3 regions of the Brevundimonas sp. M1A4_2e genome follow, and region 1 is predicted to be linked to each of the others. Evidence: predicted binding sites of a transcription regulator. Region 1 holds the regulator's gene; each other region holds the start of a gene.
What was found. The regulator LexA, encoded in region 1, represses DNA repair genes until DNA is damaged. The targets are predictions, from matches to a motif close to ATGTTCNCNANNTGTTCT.
Positions count from the first base shown of each region.

Region 2: a site for LexA is predicted at 1,519-1,536, ahead of ACLBV5_RS02325 (ImuA family protein). Genes of this name have one in related genera too.
Region 3: a site for LexA is predicted at 1,609-1,626, ahead of recA (recombinase RecA). Genes of this name have one in related genera too.

Region 1 is NZ_JBKFAI010000001.1:133,459-137,616, reverse strand. Features, by position in the region: gene ACLBV5_RS00685 (prolyl oligopeptidase family serine peptidase) at 1-1,718, shown strand, start outside; gene lexA (transcriptional repressor LexA) at 1,874-2,578, shown strand; gene ACLBV5_RS00675 (ComEC/Rec2 family competence protein) at 2,790-4,158, opposite strand, start outside.
Region 2 is NZ_JBKFAI010000001.1:491,459-495,616, reverse strand. Features, by position in the region: gene ACLBV5_RS02330 (Y-family DNA polymerase) at 1-839, opposite strand, end outside; gene ACLBV5_RS02325 (ImuA family protein) at 730-1,518, opposite strand; gene ACLBV5_RS02320 (AMP-binding protein) at 1,869-3,323, shown strand; gene ACLBV5_RS02315 (TetR/AcrR family transcriptional regulator) at 3,349-4,053, opposite strand.
Region 3 is NZ_JBKFAI010000004.1:158,185-162,342, forward strand. Features, by position in the region: gene rraA (ribonuclease E activity regulator RraA) at 1-38, opposite strand, end outside; gene recA (recombinase RecA) at 431-1,510, opposite strand; gene ACLBV5_RS10170 (CYTH and CHAD domain-containing protein) at 1,681-3,198, opposite strand; gene ACLBV5_RS10175 (GNAT family N-acetyltransferase) at 3,270-4,158, shown strand, end outside.

The DNA of each region.
Region 1 (4,158 bases):
TTTTCGTGCGCTGGATGGCGTCGGGTGAAGCGGTCCGCGTCACCAACCTGCCCAACACCCCGTCCGGGATCAGCTGGTCGCCCAACGGCGAACAGTTGGCCTTTTCGGTCCTGGTTCCCGGCGACAAGCCCAAGATCGGCTCGCCTCTGGCCAAACCGGAAGGCGCCAAATGGGCCCCGCCGCTGGAGATCATCGACACCGTATCCTATCGCTCGGACGGTCAGGGCTATCTCAAGCCCGGTTTCCGCCACGTCTTCGTCGTCGGCGCCCAGGGCGGCGGCACGCGCCAACTGACTCACGGCGACTTCAATCACGGCGGCGGCCTGTCCTGGTCGGCTGATTCACGCACCCTCTATCTGAGCGCCAACCGTCGACCCGACTGGCAGCGCGAAGCCAATGACAGCGAAGTCTTCGCCCTGGACGTGCAGACCGGCGGCCTGACCGCCCTGACCAGCCGCGCCGGTCCCGACAACTCGCCCGTCGCCTCGCCCGACGGCCGCCGCATCGCCTATCTCGGCTATGACGACAAGCGGATGGGCTATCACAACACCCGCCTCTATGTGATGGACGCTGACGGCTCGAACAGCCGGGTGCTGACGGCGAACCTGGACCGGTCGGTCAAATCGCCGGTGTGGAGCCGCGACGGCCGCTCGGTCTACGTCGCCTATGACGATCAGGGCCGCACCAAGGTCGCCCGCGTCTCGCTGGACGGCGTCGTCACCCCCCTGATCGAAGACCTGACGGGCGACGATTTCGGCCGCCCCTACACCGGCGGCGACTTCACCGTGGCCGACGACGGCGCCATCGCCTTCACGCGCGGCACGCCCACACGCCCGGCCGACGTCCATGTGCTGAAGGGCGGCCGCAGCACCCAGCTGACGCGCCTTAACGCCGACTTCCTCAACGCCCGCCGTCTGGGCGAGGTGCGCCGCATCCAGGTCGCCTCGTCCCACGACCAGCGCGCGGTCGAGAGCTGGCTGACCCTGCCGGCCGACTATGTCGAGGGGCAGCGCTATCCGCTGGTGCTGGAAATCCACGGCGGCCCGTTCGCCGCCTATGGCCCGCACTTCGCCACCGACAATCAGTTGTTCGCGGCTGCGGGCTACGCCGTGCTGTCGGTCAACCCGCGCGGTTCGACCTCCTATGGGGACGAGTTCGCCAACCTGATCCACCACAACTATCCGTCGAACGACTATGACGACCTGATCAGCAGCGTGGACGCCGTCATCGCCCAGGGCGTCGCCGATCCCAACCGCCTGTTCGTCACCGGCGGCTCCGGCGGCGGAGTGCTGACCAGCTGGATTGTCGGCAAGACCGACCGCTTCAAGGCCGCCGTGGTCCAGAAGCCCGTCATCGACTGGGCCAGCTTCGTGCTGACGGCCGACAACCCGGCCTTCTTCGCCCGCTACTGGTTCGGCGAGTTTCCGTGGGAGAATCCAGAGGCCTATTGGCGCCGGTCGCCGCTGTCGCTGGTCGGCAACGTCAAGACGCCGACCATGGTCGTCGTCGGCGACGAGGACTATCGCACCCCGGTCAGCGAGTCGGAGCAGTACTATACCGCCCTGCAACTGCGCGGCGTCCCCACGGCCCTGGTGAAGATCCCCGGCGTCGGCCACAGCCTGGCCGTGCGCCCGTCCCAGAACGCGGCCCGTATGAACGCCATGATCGAATGGTTCGAGCGCTACAAGGACGGCGCCCCGGCCACGCCCGCCCGCTAAGGTCAGGTTCCGCCAGCCCTGAAGCCCGCGCCCGCCGTCAAACGGCAGGCGCGGGTTTCTGCTTTGAGGGCCTCAAGCGTGACGTTAGTTGACTTTTAACCAGAACACTTACAGAACATCACCAACGGTTCACGCCTTGTTCTGGATTCGCCGCCATGCTCACGAAGAAACAGCACGAACTCCTGATGTTCATTCATGAGCGCATCCGCGAGACGGGCGTTTCCCCGTCCTTCGACGAGATGAAGGAGGCGCTGGACCTGGCGTCCAAGTCGGGCATTCACCGCCTGATCACGGCGCTAGAGGAACGCGGCTTCATCCGTCGCCTGGCACACCGCGCTCGCGCGCTGGAGGTCGTGAAGCTGCCGGAACAGGCCACGACCGCCGCGCCGGCAAAGGGCCGCGTCCCCTTCAAGCCCGACGTGATCCAGGGCGGCGGCCTGGGCCCGCGCCAGGCCACGGCCGAGGCCGCCAATGACGTTCGTGACCTGCCCCTGTTGGGCAAGATCGCCGCCGGCACCCCGATCGCCGCCATCCAGCACGAACGCGAGCGCCTGCCGGTCCCGGAGTCCATGTTGGGCGCGGGCGAACACTACCTGCTGGAGATCGAGGGCGATTCCATGATCGAGGCCGGCATCCTCGACGGGGACACGGTCATCATCAAGCGGGTGGAGAACGCCTCTTCCGGCGAAATCGTCGTCGCCCTGGTCGAGGGCGAAGAGGCCACGCTGAAGCGCCTGAGAAAGAAGGGCCAGTCCATCGCCCTGGAGCCCGCCAACAGCGCCTATGAGACCCGCATCTTCGGCCCTGATCAGGTCGAGGTTCAGGGCAAGCTGGTCGGCCTGCTGCGCCGCTATCACTGAGACTGCGGCTCTGGGCGGCGCGCTCGACCTGCCTTCGAGGTAGCGCTTCCCCCTCCCCCCATTCTCCGCTCATCCCGGCGGAGGCCGGGATCCAGTGCTTTGGCCTCAAGCGAACCCGTTTGAAATCAGCCCGCCCTCTAGCCTATCGCAGCACGTGCGGCCCTTACTGGATCCCGGCTTCCGCCGGGATGAGCGGGTTTAGAGAGGGTGCTTAGTTAGAACCGCCCCCGCTCCACGGCCGCCGCCCTCGCACTTCCGCCGCCCACAAGGCGCGCCAGCCGCCAGCCTCATCGCGCCACAACTCCACCGAGCCGCCGCGCGCATAGTCGGCGCCGTCCAGCACCAGCCGCCCTTGGCACGACGACGGCAGGGCTGCGATCACGGCGCGCACGCTGATCACCTCCGCGCTACGGCACATCTGATCCAGCTGCTCGGCTGTCGGCGTCGCCTTGCCCCACCACAGCGCCAGCGGCCCCGGTTCTCCGTCCAGCGCGCAGTAGGAGCGCCTGCAAATCCAGTCTTCCGGCGACCGCGCGACCGGCTCCAGCCCTCGACGCCGGGACCAAAGGTCGCTGGCGAATTGGCGCACTGCCGGCCGCACCACGACCGCCTCGCTTTCGAGCCGATAGGCCGCATTCGCTCCACCATCGCCGATCCAGATATCCGGCGGGGCCGGGCGCGGCCAGATCAGCACAGCCGCCGCAAACGGCAAGCCCAGCAACCGCCACGGCCCCCGCCACAGGCACATGAACAATATGCCCAGAAAGGCGACCGGCAGGGCGGCCGCAGGAGCGCTGGGGATCGCCTTCACGGCGCCCGGCAGACTGGCCGCCCAGTGTCCGATCGCCAGCATGGCGTCGACCGACTGACCCGCCACCCACAGGAAGGGCGCGCCCAGTCCCAAAGGCTCCAGCGCTGCGCCCAGCGCCAGGGCGGGCATCATCACGAAGTCCGCCAGCGGCGCCGTCGCCAGGTTCGCGATCAGCCCGTAGACGGCCGTGCGATTGAAATGCTGCATGGCGAACGGTCCGGTCGCCATGCCCGCCACCAGGCTCGCGGCGCAGGCGGCCATCAGCCAACTGCCGAACCGCTGCGCGGCGACGATAGGCCAGGGCGCGGCGAACTCGCGGATACGGCGCGGCCAGACCTCGACAAGCGCCACCAGCGCCGCCGTCGCCGCGAACGACATCTGGAACCCGGGCGTCACGACCGCCTCTGGCCGCAACAAGAGCACGACAAAAGCCGCCGCCGACAGCGCCCGCATGGTCACCGCCTGCCGATCCGTCAGGATCGCCAGAAAGGCGATCGACGCGGTAATCGCGGCGCGCTCGGCCGGCGGCGGCGCGCCCGAGATGACGAGATAGGTCCCGACCGCGATCAACCCTGCGATCGCCGCCGCCTTCTTGCCCGAGACGCGCAGCGCCAGCCACGGCCACGCCGCAACCAGAAGGCGGGCGGCAAAGAAGACAAAGCCGCCCACGACCGCCATATGCAGGCCCGAGATCGACAGGATATGCGCCAGCCCGGAATCGCGCATGGCGTCCAGATCCGGGTCCTGAATCCATGTTTCGTGACCGGTC
Region 2 (4,158 bases), 360 kb from region 1:
CGGTCCATGGTCTCGATCAGCAGGTCGGACAGAACCCGCTCGATGTCTTCAGGCGCCGAGATCGGCTCGAAGAAGACGCGGTCGACCACGACGGGTGCGGCCGGACGATGCGGGGAGATGCGCACGTCCTCGTCGCCCAGAACTCGCGCCAGCCGGGCGGGAAAATCGGCGCCGAAACGGGCGGCCAAAGGCGCGCGGGGCCGGTCGTCCAAGTCAGCCAGACGTTTCAGCCCTGCGCGGCGCAGGGCCTGCTCCTCCTTTTGCGGCAACTCCAGAGCGGCGACGGGCAGGCGGCGTGCGGCGGCGCGCTCCTCCCCGGGCTCGAACCGCCCGCCGGATCCGAAACGCGCCAGGGCGCGAGCGACCTGAGGCGTTGCGGCCAGGGCGCATCGCGTTTGAAGCCCGGCGCGTTCGGCACGCGTCTGAACCGTCCGCATCAGGTCCGCTTCGCCGCCGAACAGGTGCGTGCAGCCGGTCACGTCCAGCATCAGGCCGTGCGGCGGGTCGAGCGCGATCATGGGGGTGAAGCGGCCGAAGTCCTCCAACACCCGTCCCAGCAGGGCGTCCTCCAGGTCCGGTCGATGGGCGACGACGCGCAAGGCGGGAGTCCGCGCCCGCGCATCGGCCAGGGCGAGGCCGGGGGTCAGTCCCGCTCGCGCGGCCGTCGGATCGACCGCCGCTAGCCGCAGGGCGCCCTTGATCTTCTCGGCCAGGACGACGGGCGTATCCTCAGGCGGCGCGTCTTCGCGCTGCTCCTGACGCCGCAGTCGGTCGCTGGGCAGCCAGAGGAACCAGACCGCCAGATAGCGGCGTGGGTGCGCGGAAGGTTCGCTGTTCACGATCCCACTCCATGATCCAGGTTCCGGTCGCCCCGCCGCCGCGCCGCCGCAGCAGGGTCGCCGAAAAAGACGGCCGCCCCGGCGCCTCGCCTTCCAAGGGTTCTGAAGCGCAGGACGCCACTGACCAGCGGGTCTCGGCCGCGCTGGGGCAGGGCAGGGCGCCCGCCCGCGCCAGGAACAGGGTCGCGCCGCCTGCCTCGGCCGCCAGAGCCAGTCGCCGGCTGGCCGTCAGGCTGAAGGCCTTGGCCTCGCCCCAGGCGCTCAACAGCACGGCGCCCACGGCGGGACTGCGGAGGGCCTCTTCACCCGCGGCCAGCAGGGTCTGTACGTCGCGCGCCCGCACCAGCAGCAAGTCCCGCGGCGACAGCCCCATCTCATGCAGGCCTGGACCGTGCGGCCGCCCCGCCTCCTGGGCCATCATCTCATGCAGGCCCCAGACGATGGGCCGCTCCGCCGCCGCCCGCAGCGCCATGCCCAGTCCGAAGGCGTTGACCGCCACCGCGTCGGCGGGCGCAGCGGCGTAGAGATCGTGAACCACGCCGGTCGCCAGAGGGGCGAAGACATCCTCACCCGCATGACGTTCAGGTGTAGCGACGCGTCGTGCGCCACATCGCTCAAGCGCCTCCAGCCGCGCCTTCAGCGCAGTCAGCGCTTCTGGTTGTGAACAAATGTTCCTCATTTGTTCTATATGCGCTCCTGCCCATGGGAGGAGTCAAGCGAGGCAGAAAGATTATCCAGCCGTGAGCTTAGGCCCGGCGATCTCCGTTTAGCGCCCTGCAATGATAAGACGGCGGCGCCGCTTTGAGATGATGTTTGGGTGACGGGCGACGTGTTGCCACACGCTACGACTCCTGGGCCTAAGATGGAGCGCGCTTGGTCGTGCTGGGGCAACGCAACGGGGCGGCGGCCCTAAGGTATTTTGGTGCTCGGTTAGGTCATACGGCTTTTCATTCATTTAGCGCTAAGTTAATGAATGGAGGCCGGAGAGGGTTCTAGAGGCCAGCCCGGCGTATGGGAGGCTTCAAAAACGTGACTGATAACACTGTGCCGCTGTGCTCGATCCTCGCTCATCACGCGGCGAGGAATCCTGGGCGCCTTGCGCTCATCATGGACGACCTGCGTCTGACCTATGCGGAGTTGGACGCGCGCTCGACGAAGCGCGCGCGCTTCATGCAGGCTCGTGGGGTGGGGCAGGACGACTACGTCACCGTGGCGCTGCCGAACGGGCTGGACTTCTACGAAACGATCTTTGGTATCTGGAAGCTGGGGGCGACCCCGAACGTGGTGTCCGCTCGCCTGGCGCCGGTCGAGTTGGAGCACATCCTCGACCTGGTGGGGCCGCGCCTGTTCGTCGGCCAATGCCCGCGTGAGGACATCCCCACGGTAGATGGCGCCTTCGACGGGTATCAGGCGCTTTCGGCCGAACCTCTGCCGCCGGCTATCGCCAGGAACTGGAAGGCCATGACGAGCGGGGGGTCCACAGGGCGGCCCAAGGTGATCGTCGACGCCATGCCTGCGCAGTGGAACACCACCGAGGGTTTCCTGCACCAGCAACCCGGCGAGGTCGTCCTGAACCCAGGGCCGCTGTATCACAACGCGCCGTTCCACTGCATCACCATGGCCATCTTCACCGGCAACACCATTGTGGAGATGCAGAAGTTCGACGCCCAGCGGGCCCTCGATCTGATCGAAGAGCATGGCGTAAACTGGGTGACGATGGTCCCGACCATGATGCATCGGATCTGGCAGCTGGGGCCGGAGGTCCTGGGCCGCTACAAGCTTCCGACCCTGCGCATGATGCTGCACATGGCGGCGCCCTGCGCGCCCTGGCTCAAGGAAGCCTGGATCGACTGGTTGGGGAGCGATCGCGTCTGGGAATATTACGGCACCACAGAGGCGACAGGCTCGACCATTATTTCCGGGACCGACTGGCTGCAGCGCAAGGGTTCGGTGGGCAAGGTCCGGCCGGGTTATGACCTCAAAATCCTGGACGCCGATGGCCGTGAATGTGCGGTGGGCGAGGTGGGCGAGGTCTTTTTCCGACCAGAAACCGGACCGTCGTCGACCTACCATTATCTGGGCAGCGACTCGCGCCTGGTCGGCGAATACGAGACCATGGGCGACCTCGGCAGCGTGGATGCGGATGGCTATCTGTATCTGTCGGACCGTCGCAACGACCTGATCATCTCGGGCGGCGCCAATATCTATCCGGCCGAAGTCGAGGCGGCGCTGGAAGCTCACCCGGACGTGCGCGGCAGCGCCGTGATCGGGTTGCCGCACGACGAATGGGGTTCAGTGGTGCATGCCATCGTGCAGCCGATGGACGGCTCGACCCTCAGCGAACAGGTTTTGCTGGAGTTCATCAGCGCGACGCTGAGCCGGTACAAGATGCCGAAACGCATTGAGTTCACCAACGAGGCCTTACGTGACGAAGCCGGCAAGGTCCGGCGCGCCGCTTTGAGGCAGGCGCGCCTGCCTCAATAAGGACTGCGGCCGGTCGGGACGCGCGTCAGCTAGACTGGGGCGCGTCCTTTTTCTTGCTGGCGGCGAAGACGGCGGCGAAGCCCGCGGCCATGAAGGTGACGAAACGCTCCCGCACGGCTTGAAAGTCGTCAGAAATGCAAGCGCCGTTCGATAGCCGGTCAATCCGGCCCGTGCGCGACAGTATGAGGGTGTAGGCGCCGGACGTCAGTTGGAAACACCAGAAGAGGTCTTCGTCGCTCGCATCAGGGACGGCCTTCTTCAGCAGTTCGATCAGGCGCAGCACCAGGGGATCGAAATACTCGTCCATCAGCTCCGTGCCGTAGCCGGGCGCATTGTTGACCTGGGCGAAGATGCGGCCAAAGCTGCGCCAGCCTTCTTCGCCATGGATATAGGCGTCAAAGGCGTTGTCGTAGAAAGCGCGCAGGGCCCCCTCGATGGTCACGTCGTCGCCGACGGCATTGGCGTAATCTTCCAGCCCGGCGATACGCGCCGACACCGCCAGTTCAACCCGCCGCTCCCACACGGACTCGAACAATGACTGCTTGCCGTCGTGGTAGTAGTGGATCAGGGCGGGGTGGATGCCCATGGCGTCTGCGACATCCTTGATCGTGACGCCGAAGTAGCCGCGTTGAGAGAATAGATCCTCCGCCGTGTCGAGAATCAGTTTTTCGGTCGCTGCGCGTTGTTCAGCGCGCGAGCGGCGGACTTTTTTCTCAGGCGTGGTGGCCATTGGGGCGGGACTCTCCAGTAGGCGCTCCGACGTGACGGGCTGGATGAAACGGTACCCATCCGAGCGGCTGGCGCGATGCTCCGTCATGAATAACACGCATTTCAT
Region 3 (4,158 bases), on a different contig from region 1:
GGATGGGCGTCGCAGAGGTCGGCGGTGGCGAAGGTCATGGGCGGGCTCCGTTGGTTCGCGGGGACTCTGCCCGTCGCCGCCGAGGGGAAACAAGGCCGTTGCGCGCAGAAACGCGGTTGGCGGGCTCGCCACATCCGCTCATCCCAGCGGACGCCGGGATGAGCGGGAGAGCGGGCGGCGCAAAAAAAAAGGCCCGCCCGAAGCAGGTCGGGCGGGCCGATCTCCGTCCGACCGGCCACGCGGGGTCGGTAGGCGGGTCGCGCGGCGGCGAACGGAGAAGCTCTGTCGGAAACGCCCGTCCCGCCGTCATCCTCAGGCTTGCCCGAGGACTGGATCGTCCGCGCGATCCCGGCTGGAACGGAAGGGGGCGCTTCCAGGCTTCATCCTCAGGTCAGGCCCGAGGATGACAGCGTTTGGATGATGGGGCCGATCAGCCCTCCAGGTCCTGGCCCTCGTCGGGTTCGGGGGCGCCCAGCATGTCGTCGGCGATCTTGGCGGTGGACTGGCGCACCGCCTTTTCGATCGAGGCGGCCATGTCGGGGTTGTTCTTGAGGAACTCCTTGGCGTTCTCGCGGCCCTGACCGATGCGGGTGGAGTCGTAGGAGAACCAGGAGCCGGACTTCTCGACGATGCCGGCCTTGACGCCCAGGTCGATGATCTCGCCGATCTTGGAGATGCCCTCCCCGTACATGATGTCGAAGATGACCTCGCGGAACGGCGGGGCGACCTTGTTCTTCACCACCTTGACGCGGGTGGTGTTGCCGACCACCTCGTCGCGGTTCTTGATCGCGCCGGTGCGACGGATGTCCAGGCGCACCGAGGCGTAGAACTTCAGCGCATTGCCGCCCGTCGTCGTTTCCGGCGAGCCGTACATGACGCCGATCTTATGACGGATCTGGTTGATGAACAGGACGATGCACTTCGACTTGGAGATCGAGGCCGTCAGCTTGCGCAGGGCCTGCGACATCAGACGCGCCTGAAGGCCGGGCAGGCTGTCGCCCATCTCGCCTTCGATTTCGGCGCGGGGCGTCAGGGCCGCGACGGAATCGATCACCACGATGTCCACGGCGCCGGAACGCACCAGGGTGTCGACGATCTCCAGCGCCTGTTCGCCCGTGTCGGGCTGCGACACCAGCAGGTCGTCCAGATTGACGCCCAGCTTTTGCGCATAGACGGGGTCCAGCGCGTGTTCGGCGTCGACGAAGGCGGCCACGCCGCCCTTCTTCTGGACCTCGGCCACGGTGTGCAGGGCCAGGGTGGTCTTGCCCGAGGATTCGGGACCGAACACCTCGATCACCCGGCCGACCGGCAGACCGCCGATGCCGAGCGCCATGTCGAGGCCGAGCGAGCCGGTCGAGACGCTCTCGATCTCGGCCACCACGCCGGCCTTGCCCAGTTTCATGACCGAGCCCTTGCCGAAGGCGCGATCGATCTGCGCGATCGCCGCCTCTAGAGCGCGTTGTTTGTCGCTGTCTTCTTTACCCACGAGCTTCAGTGCCGCCTGTGACATTGGTTTTCTCTCCCTTGCCATGATTCCCATCTGACTTCGGGAGAGACCCGCCACGGACCCGCTCCCTTGGTGAAGCGGACTATGGACACGGTTTGTTCTTGTTCGCAAGATGTTCTCGTGAACTGAACAAGAACATTGAGCACGATGCGACCGATACTGTCGTGTCTGTCTTAGCGGGACCAGAAGGACCGGGCGCGCGACAGGCGGGCGAAGGCGCGGCTTGAGGCGGCGTGAAGGACGGCGGCGCCCTGCTCGCGGCGGCCGATCAGGCGCCCGGCGGCGAAGGCGATCTCGGGCGAGGTCAGGCGGGCGTCGGCGGGGATGCGGTCGCGGGCGACGGCCAGGTCGTTGAGGACGCCGAACGCGTCCTGCGTCGTCTCCAGCGCCTTGAGGAAGCGTCTTTCGCGGCGGGGATGGTCGAACAGGCCGACGAAGAACTCGGCCGCGTAACGCAGGCGTTTCACCCGGATGCGCAGCCGGTGGCGGCCCGCCGCGTCCAGGCGGTCGAGGCGACGGCCGCCGCGTCGCACGCGCCGGTTGAGCCGCTCCAGGGCCTCGGCGGCGAAGTCGGCGACGGGCCGCCGCCGCCGCCAGGTCCGCACCGGATCGGGGTCGCTGCGCCAGGCGCCGGTCTCGATCCAGGCCAGGGTCTCGAGCATCAGGGCGGCGTAGCGCGGCGAATCGATGGCCGCCATGGTCCGGCGATAGGCGCCGCTGCGGGCCGCCAGCAGGCGCAGGCCCAGCGGGGCGAGGCGGGGGTCGGGCGTCTCCAGCGCGGCGGGGTGGAAGACGTCGCGGATGAAGACGTCCAGATCGCGCGCGACGTCGGTCTCATGCGCCAGCCATTTCAACTCTGCGACGACGGGAGCGGCGTCCTCGCCCAGCAGGGGACTGAATATGGACAGGGCGGCGCGCAGCCGACGCAGGCCCACGCGCAGCTGATGCAGGGCCTCGGGCCGGCGCACCCTTCTCAGCAGTTCGGCGTTGGCCGAGACCTGACCCAGGGCGGCCAGGGCCGTGCGGCGCAGGGCCGCTTCGGCGCTTAAGGCGCGGGGCAGGGGATCGGCGCGGGCGGTGCGGGGCGCGCGCTCCAGCCCCTCGGCCAGGCGCCAGCCGCGCTCGGCCTTGCTCTCGAACAGGGGGACCAGGGCCACGTCGGCCGACAGGCGCCGGGCCAGGGCGAACAGAGCTTCGGGCGGGCCGTCCTTCAGCTCCAGCTCCAGTTCGCGCAAGGGCTCGACGCGGTCGCCCGCCGACAGCTGGCCCTCGTCATAGGCGGCCTCGATCACGGCGCCCTCGAAGGCGACCAGACGGACGCGGCGGCGCACCGTGCTGGCGAAGCGAGGGGCGACATCGCGGCGGCGGCCCTTCAGCAGGGCGGCGGCGGGCGTCGTCTTCAGCGCCGCCCAGTCCAGGGCCTCGCTGGCGACCGGCATGTCCCATTCGGCGCGGTTGAGGACGTCGCCGCCCGTCTGGCCCTTCAGCGTCTGGACGAAGCCGCGTTCGGTCGCGCGCACCCGCAGGCCCCAGCCCGCGCGCCGCAACGCCTGATCCGGCGTGTCGAAATAGACGGAGCGCAGGGCGTGCACGCTCTCCTCGCCCGCCAGGGCCGGGTGGGCGTCCAAGCGCGCGGCGGCGCCGGGGCCGAGCCGAAATTTGAGTTCAACTTCCTGCTTCATGCCGGACATGTCGCCATTGTGCGCCTATCCTCATGCCGGTCCAAATGATCCAACGGCCAAGGTCGAGCGTTAGGTGTCGCATGACTGATCTTCAGACCGCTCAAACCGCCCAGAACGCCGAACCGGCCAAACCCGCCGTCCTGACCATCCGCAACGCCCGCATGGGCGACATTCCCGGCATCAGCGCCCTGGTGGCGCGGGTCTACAAGGACATGCCGCCCTATACCGCGGGGATGCTGCGGGGCCAGATCGCCACCTATCCGGACGGCCAGTTCGTGGTCGAGTTCGAAGGCGAGATCGTCGGCTATGCGGCCAGCTTCCGCATCGACGAAAAGTCCGCCATGGGCCCGCACACCTGGGACCAGATCACCGGCGGCGGCTATGGCGCCCGGCACGATCCGGCCGGCGAGTGGCTGTACGGCATGGAGGTCTGCGTCGACCCCGCCCGACGCCGCCTGCGCATCGGCCAGCGCCTGTATGACGCGCGCCGCGACCTGTGCGAGGCGCAGAACCTGAAGGGCGTGGTCTTCGGCGGCCGGATGCCCGGGCTGGCGCGGCGCCGCTCCGCCTATCCCGACCCAAACGCCTATGTCGAGGCGGTGCGCGACCGCAAGGTGAAGGACCCGATCATGGCCTTTCACCAGCGCTCGGGGTTCGAGCCGGCGGGGGTGCTGCTGAATTATCTGCCGTCGGACAAGGCGTCGCTGGGCCACGCGGCGCGCTGGGTCGGGCGCAACCCCTATTATGTCGAGGCGACGGGCAAGGGGGCGGCCTTTGCGGTCAAGGAGACGGTGCGCGTCGCCACGGTCCAGCTGCAGATGCGCAAGGTCGACAGCTTCCAGGAGTTTATGGACAACGTCGAATATTTCGTCGACGTGGTGTCCGACTATCGCGCCGACTTCGTGGTCTTTCCCGAGCTGTTCACGCTTCAGCTGCTGTCGCTGGCGACCAAGAAGCTGACCCCGGCGG